DNA from 3 places in the Glutamicibacter nicotianae genome. Region 1 is predicted to be linked to each of the others. Evidence: riboswitches for the same ligand, from Rfam matches in the RefSeq annotation. Region 1 holds a riboswitch; each other region holds the start of a gene.
What was found. Region 1 has a riboswitch for S-adenosylmethionine ahead of JOE62_RS04340 (hypothetical protein). Riboswitches for the same ligand answer to the same signal wherever they lie in the genome.

Region 1 (3,270 bases):
ACCAATTCCATTCGCGAGGCGATCCTGCTGGAGCAGTCCAACGGCGGGCTGGTCGTGCTGCCCGGGGCTGCCGGCACGGTCCAGGAAATCTTCCAGGATGCCTGCGAGAACTACTACGCCACCGGTGCCCGCGTGGTGCCGATGGTGCTGGTCGGCCGCGACTACTGGAGAAATGACCTTCCGGCGTGGCCGCTGCTCCAGGCCCTGGCCAAGGAACGCGTGATGGAGCAGAAGATCGCCCTGGTGGACACCGCCGAGGAAGCACTGGCGTTCATCCAGTCCATGGAAACCCTGCGGCGGCGCACCCGGCCGGCAAAGGACAACTAGTCCGGGGCATCGAAAATGCCGGGACAGCCGAAGCTGTCCCGGCATTTTCGATGCCAAGCGGAGTATTAGCTGACGCTGACGTCGAAGATCAGGCCCAGGCAGTAGGTGACGGCCGCAGCGCCCCAGCCGATGGCCAGCTGGCGCAAGCCGCGCTTGAACGGGGAGGCTCCGGAGAGCAGGCCCACGATGCCGCCGGTGATCATCAGGGCGAGGCCCACCAGCACCACCGACACGATGATCGCGGCCAGGCCGGAGAGGCCGAAGATGTAGGGCAGGATCGGCACCACCGCGCCGGAAGCGAAGAGCAGGAATGAGGTGGCGGCCGCCCCGGTGGCCGAGCCCAGCTCCTGGTGCTCCTTCTCGAGCTCGTCGCCGCGGCCTTCCGGGTTCAGCGAGAAATCAGGGTTGCAGTCGCAGGTGAACAGGCCCATGCGTTCGGCGGCCCGGTGCTCGGCGTCCTCGTCGCTCATGCCGCGGGCCTTGTAGATCAGCACCAGCTCGTTGGCGTCCAGATCCAGGTTCGGGGCTGCGGTCAGCGTGACCTGGGTGGGCCGCGAGGCGGTCAGCAGCTCGCGTTGGGAACGCACCGAAACATATTCGCCGGCCGCCATGGACAGCGCTCCGGCCAGCAAGCCGGCAATGCCGGAGAACAGCACGAAGGTCGAAGAAACGCCGGTGGCGCCGATGCCCATGATCAATGCCAGGTTGGATACCAGCCCGTCGTTGGCGCCGAAGACCGCGGCGCGGAAGTTGCCCGACAGCCGTGCGCGTCCTGCTGTGGCCAGGGCCCGGACGACTTCCTCGTGGACCTGCTCGTCGGCAGCCATCTGCGCGGTGGCGTCCTTGTCGTTGCGGTAGGGGGAGCTGCTCTCTGAGCGCTGGGCCATGGCCAGCACGAACACCGACCCGAAGTGCAGGGCGAGGAAGCGCAGCATGGTGCGGCGCAGCGACGGTCGGACTTCCTTGGCATGCTCGCCGAGCAACGTGCGCCAGTGGGATTCGTGGCGTGCTTCGGCTTCGGCCAGGCCCAGCAGGATTTGCCGTTCCTGCCCGGTCTTCTTTTCCGCCAGGGCCCGGTAGATGGCGCCCTCGGCGACTTCATCGGCGAGATACTTGCGCCATCGCTGGATCTGCGCTTTGGTCGGTTCGGCGCTTGGGTGCTGTGGCATCTCGAAAAGGCTCTCCTTGAACGTGGAGTTTCCCATGGAAACCCGTGGATCGGCTCAGCTTTCCACTTTAGCCAGCGCCCCTGGACTTGGGAATTTGGCAAGGCTAAATGCATGGCGTCTGCCTGCCGGATTCCCTGCTTCCGGCACCACCAGCAGCAATTCGGAGGTGTCCGGGTCGAAGGCCGGACGGCGGGAGCAGCGGGTGATGAGGCGTTCGAGCCTGAGCGGGTCCGCAACGTAGCGGGTGCACCAGCGGCCCTCAGCGGTGAACTGCACCTGGCCGGTCTGGCGGTCGATGATGGGAAGGATCGGGATGGCCATGGATATTAACTCTCTGGCGAGCTCTTGCCCGTGCACCAATTGATGCGCGGACCGCTTCCTCATCCGAACCACCCATGAACTTGGGGTTGGTGCGCGGCCAGTCGGAGCTTGGCGCCGCGTCTCGTGAAGCAACAATTCTGAGCGTACCGCCGCATGCGGCGCCAGATGAAGCCGTACTGCGTAATATGACTTCCGGTCAGTTCTCCGGGGCCAGGGAATCGGCCAGCCGATGCAGCTTCTGGCGATGATCTGCCCACTGCGCCGCGGTGTAGTCGGGCAGCAAATCCAGCGTCGCGGTCCAGCCGGCGCGGCCGTCGAGCTGTTCGCGGATGATATCCAGCTGCCCTGCATGCCGGGAGGTCTCGGCCAGCGCATGGATGAGCAGATGGTCCAAGGTGGTATGCCCCGCCGGCCCCCACCACGGGACGTGCACTGCAGAATCCAGGTACAAGGCGGCGATGCCCTCGTCCGCGAAGGCGATGGCCTTGCGGTACAGGCCTATCAGCTGCAGCCCGTCCATCTCTGCAGGCGGAAGGAAATCAGCGTCGGGATCATGCGGGGAGATGAACTCGCGGACATAGGCGTCGTTGGCCTCGCGCCGCAGGCAGGTGCCGAAATACTCGTATTCGTTGATCACCAGATGGTGCAGCACGCCCAGGATGTGGGTGCCGGTAGGGGTGAGCGGGGTGCGTGCCAGCTGCTCGGCCAGGCCCTCGGCCTTGAAGATCGCATTCTCGCGCGCCTCATTCAGGTACCCGCAGAGCTTGTCCTTGGTGCTGTCCATGGACAGAGTCTAATGATCGCGGCCGGCCCGCGGTAGGGGACATCGCGTGTTTACCATTGGTAAACTTGCCCCGCAGGCGGTGAAGCCGCCGCGGATGCCGCTGCCGGACACGACGTTGATGGAGCCAAACGATGAAAACCTTGCCAGTTGAACCAACCGGTGCTGCGATCAACATCGGTGCGCGGCTGCGCGGGGTGCGGCAGACCCAGCGCATGACCATTGACCAGGTCGCAGAGCTCTCCGGGCTGACCAAGGGCTTTCTCTCGCGTGTGGAACGCGACCTGACCAGCCCCTCGGTGGCGACTCTGCTGCGCCTGTGCGAGGTGCTGGGCATCGAGGTCGGCACGCTTTTCGAAGTCCCGGAAACGAAACTGGTCCGCCTGGACCAGGCACCGCGGGTTTCACTGGGCGGCGACGGGATCACCGAGCAGCTGGTGACCCCGCGCAGCGAAAAGCGGCTGCAGATGATCCGCGCCGAGATTGCGCCGAGGGGCACTGGCGAAGCGGAACTGTATTCGATGGATTGCGAGCTGGAAGTGCTGCACGTGATCGCCGGAGAATTCATCCTGATCCTGCCCGACCAGCGATTGGAGCTTGAGGCGGGCGACACCGTAACCTTCCCGGGCCGCGAGCCGCATAGCTGGCAGAACCCTTCCGATGAGCCGGCCG
Region 2 (3,270 bases), 640 kb from region 1:
TCTCGTCGACAATGCGCGCGGACTCGGCAGTGATCATGCCAACGCCCTGGCGGGCGAGCTTCGCTGCCCGGGCCGGCCCATCGAGCTCATCCCACTTATCCTGATATTCGCACACCGTGTACGGCCCATAGACTTCGGTCAGGCCGTACACGTGGACTACTTCGATGCCCAGATTCTGCAGCTTGGAGATGATGGCCGGGGACGGGGGAGCGCCTGCGGTGGTGATCCGCAATGGCGTATCAAGCTGATGGGCACGGGCTGAGTCGGCGATGATGGAGCAGACGGTCGGGGCGCCGCACAGGTGGGTGGTCCCAAGATTCTCGATGGCGTCCCAGACCGCATTCTCGCGCACGCCGCGCAGGCACAGGTGGGTTCCGCCCGCTGCGGTGACGGCCCATGGGGTGCACCATCCGTTGCAGTGGAACATCGGCAGGGTCCACAGGTAGCGGGTTTTGGCGGTGAAGCCCTGGTGGTGAGCTTCGCCCAAGGAATTCAGGTAGCTGCCGCGGTGCGAGTAGAGCACGCCCTTCGGCTTGCCGGTGGTGCCTGACGTGTAGTTGAGAGTGATCGGCGCCCGCTCGTCGGCAATGGCATAGGGAAGCTTCTCATCCGAGGCTTCTGCCAGCAACTCGTCCAAGGTGGCGTCGACTTGCACTTCGGGACGCGGTCCGGAGTACTGGTCATCGGTGATTTCAATGAGCGCTTCCAGCGTCGGGTTCTCCCGGCGCAGGGTCTTCGTATGCTCCAGCAGCTCGGTGTCGGCAAGCATCAGCTTGGCAGCCGAATGATCAATGATGTACTGCAGCTCGTGGGCCGAAAGGCGGGTATTCAGGGCAATGAGGACGCCGCCAGCCAGCGGCACGGCGTAATGCGCCATGAGCATTTCGGGAGTATTCGGTGCCAGCACGGCCACGCGGTCGCCCGGTTCAATGCGCGCCTTCAGCGCCTGGGCAAAGCGGTGCACGCGTGCTTCGAGTTCCGCGTAGGTGTAGCTGCGAGTTCCATGGATGACGGCGGTCTTCTTCGGATAGGCCTCGGTTGTGCGCTCAAGGAAACGCAGCGGGGTCAGTTCTGAATGGTTTGCCTGAATCTCTACCATGGTGTGGCTATTCCTCAATCGTCAGCGATGGTTACGGAGAACAATAAGAGGGAGTGTGACTCAACGCACTCCATGATCGATAGTGCCATGAACCTCAGCGTCATGCGGAGAAACCAAGTTTCATTGCGGTGAGCGGTAGTGAATTCGCGACAGGCCTCCGGTTCCACGGGTAGAGCCGGGTCTTCCGCTGCAACGTGACCGGAGAAGGTCCGTAATGAAAGTTGCGTCGAAGGTCTCGGGCAAGGTGGATTTGGCGAATAAAAGACTGCTAAAAGGTTCATTTCAAGGCATTGGATCGAACGTTTCGTTGAATATTGCGATTTGCGAAGCAAAATGTTTGACGCTGCTTCGTAATCACCCATATTGTTTTAAGCAGAATCAAGAGCATCAGCTATAAGCCCTGGCTTGCTGATCGGCAACCCTCTCAACGGTAGTGGGGTGCTCCAGGTGAGGATTCGGTTCCACGCAAAAACGTGCTGGAACAAGTACCGCACACGGCGCTGAACTCCAACGCTGGCGGCTTCGAGAATCAAGAAGCTCCGGCGTGCGGATTATTGCGCGGTGGGCAAGACCCGAAGGAATCGAGCCATGTCATTGAATCTTGAACTTGACCCGTTGACCTTGCGCAAGGTTTTCGCTCAGCATCCGTCAGGCGTAGCCGCCCTCTGTGCAGAACTGGATGGCGAGAAAACCGGCATTGTGGCTTCGTCATTTACCGTGGGTGTTTCCCTCGAGCCAGCACTGGTGATGTTCGCCGTGCAGAAATCCTCGAATACGTGGCCAAAGCTGCGCAACGCTGGCCGCATCGGCGTTTCGGTGCTCAGCGAACGCAATGAAGGAGTGTGTGCTCAGATCGCGTCGAAGAACGGCGACCGATTCCGCGGGATCGACACCTATTCCTCGGAACAGGGCGCACTGTTCATTAACGACTCCACGCTGTGGCTGGAAACCTCGATTTACAACGAGGTCGAAGCGGGGGATCACTGGGTGATCTTGATGGAAGTCCACGGGCACCGCATCTCGAAGCACTCGCCGCAGATCTTCCACGATTCGCGCTTCCATTCACTGCCGGTCCCCGAGCTCGTCTAAGCTCTTCTGAACTTCCATAGCTTCGGCCAGATCAACATATCGATCTGGCCGAAGCTTTTTTGATTTCGAGGCCTGCGGAATCACTTGATCCCTGTGCCAATCGGAAAATTAGGCGCGATGCCTGTTGATCTCCGGGCACCCCGGCAGCAACCATGGACTACATGCAGCCCATGCACTGCGGGCAAGTTCGACGTGTAATTGCACTTCCACTGCAGCTGATTGCCGGGGTAAATCGGTGGCAGTGGGCCAAGAGCCCAGTTACGGCTTCAAATTCACGCAACGCCACCTCGGCGACATCAAGTTATCCACGGCCCTGAGCGGTGAAATTCTTGTTGGTTGTGAACTACTTCGGGCTCGGAGCCTTGATAGCGAACATTAATCCGTGGTGACTAAGGGTTTTGCAAAATTAACAGTATCCACAGTGTTATCCACAAAACTGTGGATGAAGTGTGGGGAAATGTGAACAAAGGAGCGAAAACCCCGGAAACTGGGCGATTGTGGGTGTTGATAACCTCGATGTGGTTGGCGTGACCTTCAATGAATAAACTTTCTTTCCACAAGTGTGAAAATACAAACAGACTAGTCAATCGATGTTACCGGTGTATAGAGCGGGGTAATCCACAGGGTTCTCCCCAGACTGTGAACAGGTGAGTCCACAGGTAGCGGTGTGTTATCCACATATTCTGTGGATAATGAGGTTTACGCCTGTTAATAACAGCCCTAGTGTTGGCTTCGGGAGAGAAATATCCACAGGCGCTTTACAGCTAAATGTCCGTATCGACTGACATGATGAAGCGTTGCCATGAGGGCAAGGAGAATTTTCCCAGCGGGTCAATAGGGGATGGAAGTGTCTGCAATGAGTGCTGAGCCGGTTTACGAAGGACGGGAATCCGACGCAGGGCGCAAGCCGCCACAGGATATCGAGGCCGAAATGTCGGTGCTCGGCGGCATGATGCTTTCCAAGGATGCGATTGCCGACGTCGTTGAATCCATCCGCGGCACCGACTTCTACCGTCCCTCCCACGAATCCATCTACGAGGCAATCGTTGACCTCTACGGCCGCGGCGAGCCAGCCGATGCGG
Region 3 (3,270 bases), 340 kb from region 1:
TTCGATCTTTGAATCCTTGTCCACTACCAGGGCTGCCCATTCCGGCTGGGAGTACAGGGCGACGGTCTTGATTGGTGCACCGTTGGAACGGTTCAGCAACGCTGCTGAACCGGCGGTGGAACCGACGTCAATCGCACCGGCGCGAAGCGCCTCATTGGCCTTGTTGGAACCTGCGGACTGGATCCACTCGACGTCAACGCCCTGTTCCTTGGCGGCCGCATCCAGCCACCCCTTTTCCTTGAGCACCAGGCTCAGCGGGTTGTACGTGGCAAAGTCGATGGACAAGGTCTGATCACCGGAGTCGGCAGTAGCGTTTTCGCCAGCGCAGCCGGTCAGGGCAACTGCGCCCATGAGCAAAGCGGCGGCGGACAGAGCGGTGCGGCGGGAGAAGCGGTTCAAGAGCATGGAGAATCCTAGAATTATGCGTGCAAGCGGATGGACGATAGGGCAAAGAGTAAGGATCGCCGAGGATCCAATGCGTTCCCTGGATTAATGGTTGGTTGGATCGACGCCGAGCAGGCGCAGCAGGTGCAGGCGATCGGCAACGAACTTCTCGTCCGTGTGCCGGCGTGGTTGCCCGGCGGAGATCGCTAGGTCTTCGATGACACCAGCCGCGCCGTTCCCGGTGCTGCGTCCCAAGACGATAACGCGGTCAGCCAAGGTCAAGGCCTCGTCCACGTCATGGGTCACCATGAGTACCGTGGTGGGGAATGATGCGTGAATTGAGAGCAGCAAATCCTGCATCTTCAGGCGGGTCAGGGCATCGAGTGCGCCGAAGGGCTCATCGAGAAGCAATACGCCCGGGCGGCGGGCCAGCGCGCGAGCCAGCGAAACACGCTGGGCCATGCCGCCGGAAATCTCCCGCGGGCGCAGGCTGGCTGCATGGCTCAGCCCGGTCAGCTCGATCAGCTCATCAATCAGCGCGTCGCCAGAGGCCTTCTCGGTTCCTGGGGCCAGACCCAGCGCAATGTTCTCGCGCACCGATCGCCACGGAAGCAGGCGTGGTTCCTGGAAAGCAACGGCACATAGCTCGTTGATGCCGTTGACCTCGTGGGTGCCTGTGCGGATGTCTCCGGTGGAGGGGTGGTCCAACCCGGAGACCGAGCGCAGCAGCGTGGATTTTCCGCAGCCGCTGGCGCCTAGGATCGCGACGACTTGGCCGGCTGGAATGTGCAAGTTGATGTCGGCCAGCACGGTGCGGCTTTCCTTCTTTGTGGTGAAGGTCCGCGACACGTTGCTGAATTGGACGTCCAGTGCGGTTGAGGTGGTTGAAGTTGCCTCGGGCGCTGCAATGGTAAGAGCCATATCAATCTCCATCGGTCCTGGCGGTAGCACCGGCCTGCGGAGGTGGAGCTCCGAAGGTGGTTGCTGCGGCGTCAAAGAGCCAGATCTCTCGGCCGCTCGGGATGGTTACCCCTCTATTACAGCGAGTCGAACGATTTAGACGCAAATCTTGCGTAACATGAAAAAATGTTCGATATGTGCGTCACATTGCCCAGAAATTTCGTTATTTATTTTACCTAGGGCCGGTTTGATCGACAGCAGACCAATCCTTGCAACTCATCTTCGATGGGACGGGGATTAGGCTGTGGGATTTGAGCATAGGCCCTTCCAAATCTGAGGCGAAATATGACTTCGCGGCTTGGAAGCGCCGGATTATTACCGTTACAAATGAATCACGACCCATCCAGAGCGGCTGAGAGATCTGGCTCCACGACGCCGCAGCAACCACCCGAAGAGCGGGACGGTGCTACTGCCAGGACCGATGGAAAGAATTGAGAACCCTGATGCCTATTGGCGAATCACCGAATGCCCCAGGGCTGGACTTCAACCAGCTCAGCGATCCTTCGCAAGCCAGCGCTCTGGAACTGGACGAGTTCGAGGAGCAGCTGCCCACGCGGCAGCTGCTGAAGATCACTCCCGGTCCCGGCGCGGATGAGCAGTACAACCGGCTGGCCGAAATCTTCCGCCCGGTCTTCGCTCAGATCGCCGCGACCGCCAAGGACCGCGACCTGAACCGTGTGCTTCCCTTCGAGCAGGTAGGCCTGCTGAACCGCGAGCGCTTCGGCGCGCTGCGCCTTCCCGTGGCCGACGGCGGCTACGGTGCGCGGCTGGTGGATGTCTTCCGCCTGCTCATCGAGCTCTCCGAGGCCGACTCCCATGTCGGCCAGCTGTGGCGCGCGCATATCGCTTTTGTCGAGAATGTGCTGGCACTGGAAGACGAGGCGCTGCGCAAGAAGTGGGTGGCCCGCATCGCCGCCGGGCAGATTGTCGGCAACGCCTACACCGAGCGCGGCGGCAACGCCCTGGGCACCTTGAATACGAAGGCCAGCTTCGTGGACGGGCGCTGGGTAGTCGACGGCGAGAAGTACTACTGCACCGGCACCATCTTTGCCGACTGGACCACTGTTGCGGTGGCCCACCCTGAGCTTGCCGGACGCCAGATCGCGGTGGTGTCCACCCAGCGCAGCGGCGTCAAGATCCTCGATGACTGGGACGGATTCGGCCAGGGCCTGACCGGAACCGGTACCACCGAATTCCATCAGGTCCCGGTGGACTGCTTCATGCCGCAGCAGCGCAATGACTCCGAAGCGGCGATCTTCCAGCTGGTGCTCATGTCCGTGCAGGCAGGCATCGCCCGCGCCGCGCTGAACGACCTGCGCAGCGCGGTGCAGGCACGCACCCGCATCTTCACCACCGGAACCGGGGTGCCGGTATACCAGGAACCCCAGGTCCTGCAGCTGGTGGGGGAGGTGTCCGCGGAATCCTCCGCCGCCGACTCGGTGGTGATCGGCGCGGTGCTCGAAGTCGAGGCGGCCCTGGGTGATCCGGGACTGAACGACGAGGAACGCTACGCGGTCTGCGAGCTGGCAGCCAACCGTGCGCAAACCGTGGTGCAGCCGCTGGCCATCGGCGTAACGAGCAAGCTCTTCGACGGGCTGGGGGCCTCGTCCACCAGGAGCGGCTGCAACCTTGACCGGCACTGGCGCAATGCGCGCACCATCGCCACGCACAACCCGGCGATCTACAAGGCGCGCATCGTCGGGGACTACGAGATCAACGGCGTCCAGCCGCAGCGGCTGTCCGTCACCGGCGAAGATTCGACCCAGCGGGCCTGAGAGCCCGCGTCGCAAACCGGGAACTTTCCATGAATATCGACCTTATGGGGGCAAAGGCATGAGCGAGAACAAGCGCGAGATCCTATTCAACGCATTCGACATGAACTGCGTGGTGCACCAGTCGCCAGGCCTGTGGCGCCACCCGGAGGAC

Region 2: it holds a riboswitch for S-adenosylmethionine, as region 1 does, so the genes downstream of both, JOE62_RS01125 (flavin reductase family protein) here and JOE62_RS04340 (hypothetical protein) in region 1, are expected to answer to the same signal.
Region 3: it holds a riboswitch for S-adenosylmethionine, as region 1 does, so the genes downstream of both, JOE62_RS02650 (acyl-CoA dehydrogenase family protein) here and JOE62_RS04340 (hypothetical protein) in region 1, are expected to answer to the same signal.

Annotation. Positions count from the first base shown of each region.
Region 1 covers NZ_JAFBCH010000001.1:859,176-862,445, forward strand. The annotation lists gene JOE62_RS04330 (LOG family protein) at 1-327, shown strand, start outside; gene JOE62_RS04335 (VIT1/CCC1 transporter family protein) at 393-1,496, opposite strand; gene JOE62_RS04340 (hypothetical protein) at 1,551-1,817, opposite strand; SAM riboswitch class IV at 1,833-1,946, opposite strand; gene JOE62_RS04345 (DinB family protein) at 2,014-2,601, opposite strand; gene JOE62_RS04350 (cupin domain-containing protein) at 2,733-3,270, shown strand, end outside.
Region 2 covers NZ_JAFBCH010000001.1:216,675-219,944, reverse strand. The annotation lists gene JOE62_RS01130 (long-chain-fatty-acid--CoA ligase) at 1-1,099, opposite strand, end outside; SAM riboswitch class IV at 1,476-1,593, shown strand; gene JOE62_RS01125 (flavin reductase family protein) at 1,688-2,188, shown strand; gene dnaB (replicative DNA helicase) at 3,045-3,270, shown strand, end outside.
Region 3 covers NZ_JAFBCH010000001.1:520,412-523,681, forward strand. The annotation lists gene JOE62_RS02640 (aliphatic sulfonate ABC transporter substrate-binding protein) at 1-405, opposite strand, end outside; gene JOE62_RS02645 (ABC transporter ATP-binding protein) at 490-1,305, opposite strand; SAM riboswitch class I at 1,311-1,413, opposite strand; SAM riboswitch class I at 1,681-1,772, shown strand; gene JOE62_RS02650 (acyl-CoA dehydrogenase family protein) at 1,788-3,119, shown strand; gene JOE62_RS02655 (LLM class flavin-dependent oxidoreductase) at 3,178-3,270, shown strand, end outside.